Regions from separate parts of the Brevibacillus sp. DP1.3A genome, predicted to be linked through region 1. Evidence: riboswitches for the same ligand, from Rfam matches in the RefSeq annotation. Region 1 holds a riboswitch; the other holds the start of a gene.
The links. A riboswitch is a leader RNA that binds a small molecule or an ion and turns the genes downstream of it on or off. The one in region 1 is predicted to bind cobalamin.

Region 1 (7,272 bases):
TGCGCATAACCTGCCGTATGCTTCTATCGAGGAAGTTTTGCTGGTGAAAAACTAGCTTCAACGTAAATAAAAGAAGAAACTGCTTGTCCGAGTTTACGGCAAGCAGTTTTTTTATTCATTCATTCGGCCCAAGCGGGTCAGGGTATTTGACCGAACCCATCTTCATTTTTCCGGAATCACTTAAGTACATATGCACCTGGATTTGGGTCAGGGAATCAGGTGTGAGCTTATTGCGTTTGCGTATTTCGTATTTACGCCAAGCCTGGTAGTCTTTTTTAAACAAATTTTCCTCCAAGCTATACAGATCAACCCCTGCTTTGACTCCTTTTAGAAACGTCCCGCGAATTTGCTCGGCTACCTGTTCTTCGGAGTTTTTTCGTACGAAAGCAGGCGTAACCGCACTCATCATTTCACGAACGAACCCCTTTAGTCGGACATTGACCTGATAACGAGGATGATCTCCAGTGGTAATCGGAGTGATGTCCAATTCAACATGCTCAATGCGCATTGTCGCTTTGGGAGTGTTGTTTTGTCGCACAATGAGGCCAGCAAATTCCGTGTCACTATTCATCCACCGAATTCCCATTAAATCACGATTGGGGAAGTAACCCTGCCAATGTCCACGATGAATGGCGTGGATGCCATCGATGGAGAGGCGCGAGATGAAGCGGTTATTTTCTTTCCAGGAACGCTTGTAAAGTGTGATGTTTGGCAATAATACGGTGTTTGACGGCTCCCAAAAGTTCGAGATAAACCGATAAAATTGGATCGGTTCGATAAACGAACGCTGCTCGTAAACATCCTTTGGCTGATGCAAGAGAGAGTCCAATGGAGAAAATCCGACCAAAGAATGGGAGCTTAACACTTTGTCAATCGGCTCCCGCGTTCCGAATACCCACTTGGTGTAACGAATCAGACCGTATCGATTCATAATATCATGGGAGGTGATAACGCCCTTTTTCAAGAGGCGCTCATGAAATACGATGGAGGATACAAAGCCTAGAAACACAGGTACCTGTGCGTTTTTTTGCAGGTTATCGAAGGCAGACTGAAGCGTTTTCCCTTTTCCGATCGAAATGGTGGCAGGTGGAGCTTGAAGGGTAGTTGATGATTCCTGCTTGGCGACGGTAGACAGATCGGTGGATTGGGCGTAAAAAACATACTCATTGTTGATGTAATCAATGCCCATCGCAGATAAGTAGCGAAGGTCCTGAATGGCTTTCTGATCCCAACAGCCGCTAAGAAGAGTGGTTGCCAACAACAGCATAGCCGACGCAATCCGCATGCACTTCATTTGTTATCGCCACCCTTAGCTGTTCTTGTCCGAAAAAAACTGGTCATGGATTTGAACAAGACATTGAACAGTGTGGACAAGGAGTTGGATGAACCCATCAAAATATACGATCTGCCAAAGGAGGTCAAGGTGGACAAGTAGTACACGATGGCAATCATCCCGAGGATAAAGCCGTACATGCCGATGATCGCAGAAAGGAAGAAAACAGCGAAACGAGCAACTGTTACCGCGCCGCTTAATGACTGATTGACCAGTGTGAAGGATGCAACGACGGTAAGGGAGCCGATAAATAGCATCGAGGGAGATGTCAGTCCTGCACGAATGGAAGCATCCCCGATAATCAGTGCGCCGACTAATGCCAGTGTCTGCCCGACGTTTTTGGGCAAACGGGCGCCTGCCTCACGCAGAAATTCAAAGATAAACAAGATGAGAAATAGCTCCATCGGTGCGGAAAACGGCAGCCCTTTTCGGCCTTGTGTAACGGTAGCGAGCAATTGAAAAGGATATTGCTCTACATTATAGGCGGATAGTGCAATCCAGAAGCCAGGAAGAAAGATTGCGATCCAAAATCCACCCAGGCGCAGCATGCGTTCCAGCCATACATAGGTAACAGGGTACTGATCGTCTTCAGGAGATTTGATTAGTTCGAGTAAGGTTACAGGTGCCACGAGTGCCAAGGGTGAGCCGTCTACCAATACGACGACCTTACCTTGCAGCAGCATGTAAATGACATAGTCAGGGCGTCCAGTATAATCAACCAATGGAAATAGGGAGTGAGTGTTGTCACTCAGTATCTTTTCCAGAATGGCGCTGTTCACAATTTTTTTTGAGGTACATTTGTGTAGTCTCTCACGCATCATCTCTACCAGATCTTCAGATACCCCATCTGTGATATACATCATACCGATTCTTGTGCGCGAGCGCGTTCCGAGAATAAAAGGCTCATAGGCCAGAGTAATCGTTCGCATGCGCTTGCGAATGAGAGCAACGTTCGTGGAGAGATCCTCGACGAAGCCGTCCCGAGGACCTTTGATCGAAATCTCTGTATTGGATTCTTCAGGATTGCGCTCTGGACGATTGGAGATGTCCCAGGCAAACGGAGGAGAGTCTCCAATAAAAATCAGTAAATCTCCTGCAAACAGTCGCTCAACCCACAACTCTGGGTTCGTGAAGAGTGGGAAAAGGGGAAGCGAACGCAAATCACCAATAGCTAGGAATCGCTCCAATTGCGGCAAGGCCGTATCTTGTAATTGACGAACGTCTGCAAGTCCTTCGCAATAAAGCATCAATACAGGCTGATCCTCAGATGTGACCGTGCGCATAAAAACGACGTCCGCACAATGCGCGAATTTTTCCCGCAGTTCCTCTTCAAGGGTCATAAGGGGCCCCCTCCTGTCTGGATGGTTTGCGCAGGGATATCAGGATGAGTGCGAGTGAGACAACAACCATGATGACGAAGTAAAGTGGGTAGTATACACGCGATAAGAAGGCTACGAATTGCATGTCGCTGTAAGGGAGGCTGGTGAAGGCGATCATGCTTCCACCGAAAAACAGCATCATGAATTTGCGTTGCTTTCGGGTTCGTATCGTGATCAAATCTCCTAAAAGAATCAGGCAAAGCGTTATTCGAATAAAAGCACCAGAAAGCCACTGGAAAATCGAGAAAAACTCCATGTTCTCGATGTCTTTTCCGATCGTGAGTAGCCGCCATTGTTCAAATGCAGGAAAACGTTGACGAGCGGACTCCACAGGTCCAAATTCTGCAATTGCCCCTGTCAGTGGGCTGAGTGTCAACAGCAACGTGATACCGAGCATGACAAAAAAGTGTACGAGTCGAAACGGCTTTCGTACGTGATGCTGGAGCAACAGGAGCAGAAACATCTCGGTGAAACCGCCGCCAACGTAAAGCATCCCATGTAACAGCGGACGAAAACCGTTCTGGAAAAGCGGGAGCAAAAGACTATAATCCTTTTTGGGAATATTGCCAAAAGCAACGAAAAATCCGAGCAACACGACTATGGGGAGCAAGATGCCTGCTGTGATTCCAACGGAGGTCATACCTCCAATAGAAGCGAGTACACATAGCCCCATCAAGGCTAAAGCGGTCACCCACTCGGGTGTTCGAGGCAAGTAGTTTACGGTTGTCCAAGTTTGCGTATCGATCAGATTCGTTAGCGCCATTAGGTACAGGCAAATCATGATTGGAACGAGCAAGAAATTGCTGACGATTTTTCCTGATCGTTGTGAAATCCACTCATACAAAGACTGTTGAACCAAACTTCGATTAATTACAAACAGCAGATACGCCCAGAAGGAAAAGGGGATACCTGAAAGCAACACGCTCAACCAAGCATCTCTGCCTGCTTTACTAAGTACGAGGGGGATGACGGTTACGTGGTTCGTAATGCCGATCGTCAGCATCATCACCATAATGGCTTGACCAATCCCGATTTTTCCGTCCACTTTCATGAAAGACTTATCCCCCTGTGCGTGGTGGTGTTGTTAGGATTTGCCTGCTTGCTTGGAAATATGTATCAGGTATAAAGGTTACATCCTCCCGAAAAAGTATGGTATTCTACTATGAGGTAAAAAGGTAGAAACGGAGTAAGGAGTGCAGCCGATGTATCAGCTCATAAGAAAATATCTATTCCAGCAAGATGCGGAAGAGATTCATGAAAAGACAATTGGTGCCTTAAGGCTAGTGGAGGATTCTGCTCCAGGCAAAAGCATCCTGAAGATGATCTATCAGGTAAAAGACCAGCGGTTGGAGAATAAGCTGTGGGGAATGACGTTTCCGAATCCAGTCGGACTTGCAGCCGGTTTTGATAAAAATGCAGAAGTCTATCATGCGTTGGGTGCTCTTGGTTTTGGGTTTGTGGAAATCGGGACGTTGACGCCGCAGGGGCAGCCAGGCAATCCGAAGCCGCGTTTGTTCCGATTGCCGGAACATCAAGCTGTCATTAACCGGATGGGCTTCAACAATCACGGTGCGTATTTAGCTTCCCAGCATTTGGTCGGTTACGCATACTCAGATGTTCCGATTGGGATTAACATTGGGAAAAACAAAGTAACGCCGAATGAAGAGGCGGCCATCGACTATAGCAAATGTATGGACATGCTCTATGCATACGGTCACTATATCGTCATTAACATCAGCTCTCCGAATACCCCGAATCTGCGTGACTTGCAGGAAACAGAGAGCTTGCGTCATTTGGTGCGTGCAGTAAGGGAAAAGGCGACTGAAATGGAAGCGCGTGCCATCAAGAAAAAACCGATATTGCTGAAAGTAGCACCAGACATGTCGGATGAGCACATGCGCGATGTTGTTCACGCTGCTGTTGAAGAAGGCATATCCGGAATTATCGCTACCAATACGACACTGTCACGCGAGGCGGTTTCCGGACATCGATTTGCCGAGGAAGCTGGTGGCTTGAGCGGAAGACCTCTTACGGAGCGTTCCACCGCTTGGGTAAAGGAGATTTATCAAGAAGTAGGAGACAAGGTACCAATCATTGGTGTCGGAGGCATTTATAACGGCGAAGACGCCTACGCGAAAATCCGAGCAGGAGCCAGTCTCGTTCAGGTGTATACGGGGATGATTTATCAAGGCCCAGGTATTGCCAAGCAAATCAACAAAAAACTGCTCAAGCTCATGCAGCGCGATGGTTTTAAACATATTAGTGAAGTAATTGGCGTGGACGCAAAAGAATAGATAGAACAAGCACGCATAGGTCGATGGCTCCGTTTGTAGTGGGTCATTGGCTTATGCGTTTTTGCTTATATTCTTCCGATTTATGTAGTGATCCGGTATAATGATGTGGGACAAACATGAATTGTCTGTCAATTGCATATTGTCGGCGTTAGGTGCCTTTATGTGACGCATAAAGGGTAACAGGGAATCGGGTGAAAGTCCCGAGCGGTCCCGCCACTGTAACCAAGGAGCTCTCTTTGAGAAGGAAACCACTCATTTTCGTATGGGGAAGGACAAAGAGCGCATGGATCTGGAAGCCAGGAGACCTACCTAGTAGCCACACCACAGAACCTTCGCGGAAAGGAGCGGTGAATACGAGGCAATGAGGCTGTATAGTCAGTCTGTTGTTTTGTGTGCACATCTCGTCCATTGATGGATGGGATTTTTTTATTTGTAGGAAAGAACGAAAGTCAGTGAAGGAGGAATGAACATGAATCGATATCGTCTCGTATCGACTTGTCTGATGATCGCGGGCTTTGTCCTGTATTTTTTGCTCAATGAACCAGAGACAGGACATGCGATGCACATCATGGAAGGGTATTTGCCATTGTCCTGGGCCTTATTTTGGTGGGCTGTCTTCTTGCCATTTTTTATGCTTGGAATTCGCTCGATTAACAAGATTGTAAAAGAACATCCCGAAATGAAGCTCCTTATTGGCGTTGCTGGAGCGTTTGCGTTTGTTTTATCTGCACTAAAAATACCTTCGGTTACAGGCAGCAGCTCTCATCCGACTGGAACGGGGCTTGGCGCCATTATGTTTGGGCCTTTTGCGATGTCTGTGTTAGGGAGCATGGTGCTCTTGTTTCAAGCTTTGCTTTTGGCACATGGAGGTTTGACTACGCTAGGGGCAAATGCTGTATCCATGGCTGTAGTAGGACCACTGGTGGCATACGGAATCTATCGGATGATCATGAAGGTCAACGGAAGCCAACGTCTGGCTGTTTTTGCGGCGGCTGCTTTGGCTGACCTCGCTACCTATGTGGTGACTTCGATTCAACTGGCACTCGCATTTCCAGCTGAATCTGGCGGAGTGTTGGCCTCGTTTGCCAAATTTGCAGGAATTTTTGCATTCACGCAAGTACCGCTCGCAATCAGTGAAGGTCTGTTGACTGTCCTTGTTTGGAACTGGTTGTTATCTTACAACGCAAAAGAGCTTACACAGCTTCGTTTGCTCAAACGGGAGGAATCGCTGTGAAAAAAGGATGGAACTGGCTTTTACTCTTGGGGGTAATCGTATTGGCGATTGTCCCGCTGTTGCTGGTGCAGGATTCGGAATTTGGCGGCGCAGACGGCGTAGCGGAGGAAGCGATTAAGGAAATTGCTCCGAATTACGAACCGTGGTTTCAACCGCTGATAGAACCACCAGGGGGAGAGACGGAGAGTCTATTGTTTGCGGTGCAGGCGGCGTTGGGAGCGGGAGTGGTTGGCTACGCTGTAGGCTTGTACAAAGGTCGGTTGGATAAGCGGAAAAAATGAACGGTCTGCAGCTTGATTCACTTTCTTATCAAAGCAGGCTAAAACGTCTGCCGCCAGCTCATAAGTTATTGCTGGCGAGTGTATTGTTACTACTCGTCTTGGTGGGACATGTATGGATGCAGATGGCCGTCGTTGTTTGGATGACGGTATGGGTAGTGGTGTATGCCCGTATTCCTGTCCGTATCTATTGTGCCTTTATGATCGTGTCGCTCTCGTTTTTCGTGGCGGGGCTCCCTGCCCTATTGGTAGAAGGGGCGAGAGCAGGAGAAGTACACGTCCAGGTCGCGGCAGCATGGGAGTTGGGTTCGTATGTGCTCTATGTGCCTATGTCATCATTTGGTAAAGTTTGGATTTTATTTTGGCGTACCATGGCGAGCTTATCTTGCTTTGCTTTCATTTTGTTTACCGTGCCGTTTGCTGAAATCTTGCAGGTGCTTCGCCGACTTCGTATGCCTGTCCTTGTGACTGACTTATTAATGATCATGTATCGGTTTATTTTTGTGTTGGTAACGATTTCTCACCAGCTCTGGATTGCCCAACGTTCTCGGGGAGGTCATCGCGGTTTCCGCGCGACGCTTCGAGATGCAGGGGTTCTCGTTGCGCAATTGTTTGTCAGAGCGATGCGCAAATACGAAGCTTTGCACAAAGGAATGGCGGCTAGAGGCTTCGGGGAGAGCATGCAGGTGCTCGCGTTCCATACCCATGCTCGCTCGCGCCGCTATGAGTGGGAGTCAATCGCAGGCTGTATGCT
Region 2 (7,272 bases), 1.9 Mb from region 1:
CCAATACTTTTTTATATGTGTCGCGTTCAGTCGCACTGAGCTCCATCCAGGACATCTTGTCATCTGACAGCGGAATCTCATCATCCGTCCAGAACTGCATGATGTTTTGATTCCAAAACGTCATCGTAAAATCGTCGTCCGGCCTGTTCCAATTGACTGCTTTCATATGGCGTTCCTCTTCTCTATTTGCTTGATGCTTTTCCATTTATAAATCGAGTTCACTAAATAGCGCAGCTAATGCACTCTTCTACAGTCAAATGCTTCGTACGGGTATAGTAGAGTGACTTCAGACCTTTTTTCGCTGCGTAAATGTAATAGCGAGCCAGTTCTCTGGTTGAAATATTGCTGTTCACGTGCAGCACAGTCGAAATTCCTTGGTCGATGTGCTCTTGAATTTCGGCAATCAGATCAATCACTTTGAATTGATCGATTACATACGCCGATTTGTAGTAAAAATAGTTTTCCTGCGACAAGTACGGCATCGGGTAATACGTCGTCGAGTTGGCATACGTTCTCGTTTCGATATGCTCAACGATTGGCATCACACTAGAAGTCGCATTCTGAATGTAGGAAATGCTCTGAGTCGGTGCAATTGCCAAACGGTACGCATGGTAAACGCCATGCTTTTGCACCTTTTGTTGTAGTTCCGCCCAATCCTCTGGCGTCGGAATGTGCATTCCTTCAAAGAGAAGCTTTGCTTTTTCCGTCCGCGGGCTGTAATCGTTCGTCAAGTACTTGTTAAAATAAGTGCCTTTTGCATATTCCGATTGTTCAAAGCCCAAGAAGGTATTGCCTGTTTCCTTGGCGATTTCCATGCTTTTTTCCAAGGAGTAGAAGTTCATCATCATGAAAAACGTACGAGCGAAATCCTTGGCTTCTTCACTTTCGTAAGCGATTCTATTCTTTGCCAGATAACCGTTCAGGTTCATCGCACCAAGCCCTACGGAGTGCAGCTCACGGTTTGCCTTTTGAACGCCTGGAGCGTTTTCTACACGCGTCATGTCACTCACGGATGTAATGGCTTCGATTCCTTCGTGGACGGATTCACGGATCATTTTGCGTTCCATCACGTTGACGATATTGAGCGATGCCAGATTGCAGCTAATATCGCGACGAATAATATCCATCTCGCCGTAATTGGTAATCGTCGAAGTTTCCTGCAACTGGAAGATTTCCGTGCACAGGTTGGACATTTTCACCGAACCGAGATCTTTCAGTGCATGGTTGTCGTTCGCATTCGTTTTGTTCATGATGTACGGATAGCCCGATTCCATTTGAATCATCGCGATTTTGGTCAACATCTCGCGTGCGCTCATGACGGTCTTTTTCTTGATGCGATCGTTTGCCAAGAGCTCCTCGTACATATCATCGAGGTCCATATCATCCAGATGCACGCCGTATTCTTTGTACACGGAGTACGGAGCAAACACATTCAATGGCTTGTTTTCCTCAGCCAGCTTGTAGAACACGTTTGGTACGATCAGGCCGATGGACAACGTTTTGATGCGTGCTTTTTCATCGGCATTGATCTTTTTGCAATCGAGAAACTCGTTGATATCCCAGCCGAAGATGTTGTAGTACGCTGCGCCTGAGCCTTTGCGTTGCCCCATTTGATCCGCGTAGGAAAACGCATCCTCCAACAGCTTGAGAACGGGCATAACACCTTTTGCTGCCCCCTCGACGCCTTTGATCGGCTCTCCTCGTCCGCGAAGCTTGGACAGGTTCACAGCTACACCGCCGCCAATTTTGGATAGCTGCATACAAGTTCCCAAAATAAAGTTGATGGAGTTCAGTGAATCATCCATTTCGAGCAAGAAGCAGGAGACCATTTCGCCACGGCGGCTTTTGCCTGCGTTCAGGAAGGTTGGTGTCGCCGGCTGCAAGCGTTGATCCATCATGGAGACCGTTAAACGCTTGGCGAGCTCAAAGTCACCTTGTCCAAGGGACAGTGCCACTACGGCCACCCGGTCTGGATACTGCTCCAAGTACATCGATTTATCGTTCGTTTTCAAGGCGTAATCTTTATAAAATTTGGAGATAGCCATGTACGAAGCAAATTGAAAATCAGCGTCATAGGCCAAACGGAAAACTTCATCGACCTGCTCAACAGTGTATGTTTCATAGACGTTTTCATAGAAGTCATTCTCGATCAAATAGTCCATGCGTTCTTTGACACTGCCAAAAGTCATCGTGTTGGACTGCACTTCTTCCATGAAGACCGCAACCGCTTCCCGATCCTTTTCCAGTTGATAAAATCCGTCGTTGCCACGCTGCATCAGTTCGTTGTTCAATTCAATATGCCGCAATTGCTGCCACCCCACTCGTAAATTGTTCCACGTCACGGCCGGTACCGGACAGTTCAAATTTAGAAATCACCGGAACGCCATATAGGCTCGCGATCGTATCCGCGCTTTTGGCAAAGCTGGTTCCCCAGTTGCGGTTGCCGCTGGCAGATACTCCGCGCAGATTGACATGATTTCGCTTCAGGAACGTCGCCACCTTCTCCGGCACTTGTCCGAATCCCGTCGTGTATGTTATCAAAATGAACGGCTCGTCCAGCACCATTTCTTGATTAATTTCCACATGTGGCAAATTAATTTTGTTGACGAATCTTCGGACGTTTCCTGTTTTTGAATCATAAGCGATTAACATGTCCCTCATCCTATCCTGCTATTTTTACTCTGTATGTATGTTATTTAGCCAAAGTAAAAGCGCATCCGACGTTTACATGCCGAATGCGCGTGATGACTTCCATCTAGCAATTCGCCAAGGCGAATTGAGCGCTCGAACACTTCCCTATCTCCCGTAGGTTAAACAGTGCAAGCGGTTAGGCAGGTCTCCTGGCTCTGGATCATCGCTCCATTTTCACCTTCCCGATCGGTCACGATCAGTGGCATTCTTTCGCAAATGGAACTCTCTCATTACAGTGGCGGGACCGCGTCGGATTCTCACCGACTTCCCTATTAAGTCTACCAAATCTGGGTTGGTAAACACCTTACCGCATCAATATGTAGTTGGTAAAACTTACTTTACCTCAATATATCGTAGGAGTCAAGCTCAGTATGCGCTCTTTTCGAAAACTAACTATTCTCCTTTTTCGGCTATTGCCAATCTCTGGTTCTCGTTCATATAATAGATTTTGTGCGTGTTGGTTAGCCATGGAAAGATTGGAGAGTAGCCCTCATGAAAAGCACCGACTATCAACCTGTCGTCATTCCTCGTTCTTGCAGTAAAATCATGACTTATCAAGAGCGTGACTATCACATTTTCGTAAGTATACCTGCCGATCCCCCTCCGGAATCAGGCTTTCCCGTCATATATTTGCTAGATGGTAACTCTGTTTTTGCAACTATGACCGAAGCGATACGGATACAATCACGTGGCCCTGAACGAACTGGCGTGTATCCTGCTATCGTCGTCGGGATTGGGTATCCAACGGACGGTCCGTACCATCCTGCTCGTTTCTTTGATTACACGTATGAAGTTCCCGCCTCAGAGCTTCCTGGCAACCCAAAAGGAGCCGACTGGCCTCAGATGGGGGGAGCGGAGCAGTTCCTCACCTTTTTGGAGGAGGAACTCAAGCCTAGTATCGAAAACGACTTCCCTATCGATCGGACGCAGCAAGCGATTTTTGGACATTCGCTAGGTGGCTTGTTTGTCTTGCATGTACTTTTGTCGAGACCACACGCTTTTCAGCGGTATATAGCTGGCAGTCCCTCGATCCACTGGAATGAGAGCGTGCTGCTTGCGAAGGAGAGTCAATTGCCTGGCCTGCTGACAGATGAGCTCGACGTCTATGCGCTCCTCACCATCGGAGAGTTGGAAAACGATGGGCGATTCTTGGTCAAAGAAAAATCTCTGGCGATGATCGAACGATTGTCATCCATGGGCAAAGGTCAGATCAAGGCTTCCTTTAAAGAATTTGCTGACGAAAATCATTCGTCTGTCTTACCAGTCTTAATTAACCAGGGACTCAAATTCGCTACGAAAAAAACTGCCCGCTAAAAATGGGCAGTTTTTGTTTATCATGACTCGTTTACTGTAGAGATAACACTTTGGTGATTTGGGGTAGCTCTTCGATGGCAGATACAATCGTCGGTGTAATCTCTTCATCGGTTACAGAGATAAGCAGGGCATTCTTCCCTTTTTGCTCGCGCGATACATTTAACTTGGAAACATTGATTTGATGTTCAGCCAGTTTTCGTGAGACATCATAAATCACGCCTGGATAATCGATATGGCGAACTAACAATCCATGGGCCCCTGGAGGTATGCGACACGCGCAGTAATTGATTTCACTGATGTACACTTCTCTCCAATCTTGCGCGAAGGTGTACTTGTTCGCTCCTACACGCAAAACCGCCAAATGATTCGCATATTCGCCGGAGCTGTTTTGGACAGGAACCTTCGTCCCGAGTCCTTCCACTAACAGCGTTGCGATTCCCTCTTTATTTTCATGAGCAAGAATACTTAATTGTGCACCCGCTAACTCTGGCTCGAGTCTTCGAATCAGTTCAGCTAGCTCACGCAGTCCAGCATATTGGGTCATGTGATGCCTTCACTCTCCCAGTCAGGTTTATCCTTGTTTTTACGGCAGAATCCATGCTTCCGGCTCTTTCTTGATGGAGGATTCGTTATCAGCGCGATACCAAGCCGTCAACGTTTGCCCATCTTTCGAATAGTAGATTCGGTAGATGGTATTTCCTTTTCCGCTGTTAGTAAAAGGACTTTCCTCCAGCGGAACCGCTGTCACTCCACCTGCGGTAACAACCCCACCGTTCTCCTTGATGACGTTTTGAATCGTCGCCATATGCTCCTTACCCAAGGAGGCCATCCCGAAATAAGAGATGATCGCCAAGAGAACCGCTCCCGCCAAAAACGAAACGATAATCACTTTTGATTTTTTCGTAGCATCCACCGAGTGCTTCCCCCGTCTATCTTAGTTCTCTTTATCGACTAAGCGTACCTTGTCAATCGTACCGCCACCCAAGCATACTTCCCCATCATAGAAGACGACAGCCTGACCAGGTGTCACTGCTTTTTGCGGCTGATCAAATACAACTTCTACGGTGCCATCCTCCAGCAGGTGAATGGTTACTCCCTGATCTGGCTGGCGATAACGGAATTTCGCTGTACAAGTAAACGTTTCAGAAGGTTTCTTAGCACTCACCCAGCTAACGTTGGTCGCCAAGAGACTCTTCGAGTACAGACGGATATGATCAGAGCCTTCACCAACGATCAGGACATTCCGCTCCAGATCTTTGTCTACAACAAACCAAGGCTGTCCGCTCGTGCCATGACCTCCGCCTATTCCTAAGCCTTGTCGTTGACCCAATGTATAGTACATCAGTCCGTCGTGCGTACCGATGACTGCTCCATCTACGGTCTCGATATTTCCTGGTTTGGCAGGCAAATAATTTTGCAGGAAGTCGCGGAAGTTGCGCTCCCCAATAAAGCAGATCCCTGTACTGTCCTTCTTTTTCGCTGTATAGAGTCCTGCTTTCTCTGCGATCTCCCTTACTTGAGGTTTCGGGAGATGCCCAATCGGGAACAACGTTTTGGATAGCTGTTCTTGGCCCAATACATTCAAGAAGTAAGTCTGGTCCTTGTTGTTGTCAGCGCCACGAATCAGCTTATACTCGCCATCGATGTACTTGACCTGCGCGTAATGGCCGGTAGCAATATAATCCGCCCCTAGATCCATGACCTTGGCGAGAAGCTCACCGAACTTGATTTCACGGTTGCACATGACATCCGGATTCGGTGTACGTCCCCCTTTATATTCATCCAAAAAATACTGGAATACCTTGTCCATGTATTCTTTTTCAAAGTTTACCGTGTAATATGGAATGCCGATCTGTTCACAGACGCGCCGGACATCCTGGAAGTCTTCTTCCGCCGTGCAGTGGCCGAATTCATCGGTATCATCCCAGTTTTTCATGAAGATGCCGATGACGTCATATCCCTGTTGCTTAAGCAGGTAAGCCGTCACGGAGGAGTCGACTCCGCCGGACATGCCGACAACGACGCGTGTATCTTCTGGTCGCTTCATAAGTCTTTCTCCTCTTTTTCAATTTGTACCATTACAGATTACCATGTTTCGCAAAACAAATCATGTTTTGTTGCACTTTTGCCCGATAGAATGAAAAAAACGCCTGACGCGTAGTTGGCGCCAGACGTTCGGTAGCAAGGTTAAGCCTGCGAAGATTCATCCTTGATTTCCGCGCGATATCCCTCGATGCTTTCTTCACGACGCTGATTCTTTGCTTCGAGGGTTGCTTTTTCCTCAGCAGAAATCTCCCCAGCATGAGCCGTCAGGTAATCCTCGGACTCACGAATGTTCTCTTCCGTATTGGAAATCATCTGTTGAAGCTTTTCTGCGTTGTCAGAACGGTCATCCGGCTTCGCCATAATCGATACGCCTCCTACAAAGGGTTATATTCAACACCTTTACCATTGTGCGCCAATCATGGTTTCTTTATGTACCCGTGTTATAATAGAAGAAACGGATTAAACGAAAAAGAGGGTTTCAACTATGGCTTCCTTAGATTTGTTGGAAAGAAAGCTGCTTCGGATCATATCTGATATAGATCCCGTCCGCCTGAAACGACAATGGGTGAAGGGGCAAAAGGTACCTGAATCCGAAGTGGAACAGCGCATGCGAATCGATCTTCTCTTGCGCAGACTCGACAAGCTACCTGAGGCCAAGCGTCAAGAAGTGCTTGCGCTACTCAAATGGTTTAACTGGTAGAGATTAGCGGATAGACGTTCCCAGACGCCACTGGCCGTCTATCCGATTCATTTGCTTCCTATCCACAATCGCATCTTGATTCAACGGTCCATAGATGTGCGGATACAACAATCCATCCTTCGCAGCCTCGTATTTGACTTCCGAAGTCGCCTTCGTTTCATCGATAACGAGTACATACAACTCCTCGTCAAACTGTGCGTAGACGCGGTTTGCTACCTTTTCAAGCAGCTCGTCCCCTTTCGTCGCGTGAATGAAGCCTTCCTGCTCGTAATCGCGCGGTAAGTAGTGATCCTTGTCCATCCACTTTTCCCAGTATGTTTTTGGTACCATGCAGTAAATGATAGAGTCTCGCATGTTTCTCCTCCGAATTCGATTATTTTTTTGGCATTGCTTTGTTCAGGTGACGCATAGCTTTATCATAGAACATCTGGTCCATTCGCCCCTGATCATATCGCCATTGAATGAAGTTACGCAGAGAGTGCAAATCCACCCAGGCATCCTTCGCTTGCGGATTGTGTTCA

Region 2: another riboswitch for cobalamin. It lies ahead of nrdI (class Ib ribonucleoside-diphosphate reductase assembly flavoprotein NrdI); the one in region 1 lies ahead of HP399_RS05710 (energy-coupling factor ABC transporter permease).

What each region holds. Positions count from the first base shown of each region.
Region 1 is NZ_CP085876.1:1,261,932-1,269,203, forward strand. It holds gene ald (alanine dehydrogenase) at 1-55, shown strand, start outside; gene HP399_RS05690 (Ger(x)C family spore germination protein) at 116-1,294, opposite strand; gene HP399_RS05695 (spore germination protein) at 1,291-2,673, opposite strand; gene HP399_RS05700 (GerAB/ArcD/ProY family transporter) at 2,663-3,763, opposite strand; gene HP399_RS05705 (quinone-dependent dihydroorotate dehydrogenase) at 3,915-5,006, shown strand; cobalamin riboswitch at 5,140-5,334, shown strand; gene HP399_RS05710 (energy-coupling factor ABC transporter permease) at 5,476-6,240, shown strand; gene HP399_RS05715 (energy-coupling factor ABC transporter substrate-binding protein) at 6,237-6,521, shown strand; gene cbiQ (cobalt ECF transporter T component CbiQ) at 6,518-7,272, shown strand, end outside.
Region 2 is NZ_CP085876.1:3,186,406-3,193,677, reverse strand. It holds gene nrdF (class 1b ribonucleoside-diphosphate reductase subunit beta) at 1-166, opposite strand, end outside; gene nrdE (class 1b ribonucleoside-diphosphate reductase subunit alpha) at 222-2,306, opposite strand; gene nrdI (class Ib ribonucleoside-diphosphate reductase assembly flavoprotein NrdI) at 2,293-2,652, opposite strand; cobalamin riboswitch at 2,813-3,013, opposite strand; gene HP399_RS14920 (alpha/beta hydrolase) at 3,184-4,005, shown strand; gene HP399_RS14915 (ACT domain-containing protein) at 4,037-4,549, opposite strand; gene HP399_RS14910 (hypothetical protein) at 4,589-4,918, opposite strand; gene mnmA (tRNA 2-thiouridine(34) synthase MnmA) at 4,940-6,052, opposite strand; gene tlp (small acid-soluble spore protein Tlp) at 6,193-6,411, opposite strand; gene HP399_RS14895 (hypothetical protein) at 6,536-6,751, shown strand; gene HP399_RS14890 (DUF952 domain-containing protein) at 6,755-7,105, opposite strand; gene HP399_RS14885 (hypothetical protein) at 7,125-7,272, opposite strand, start outside.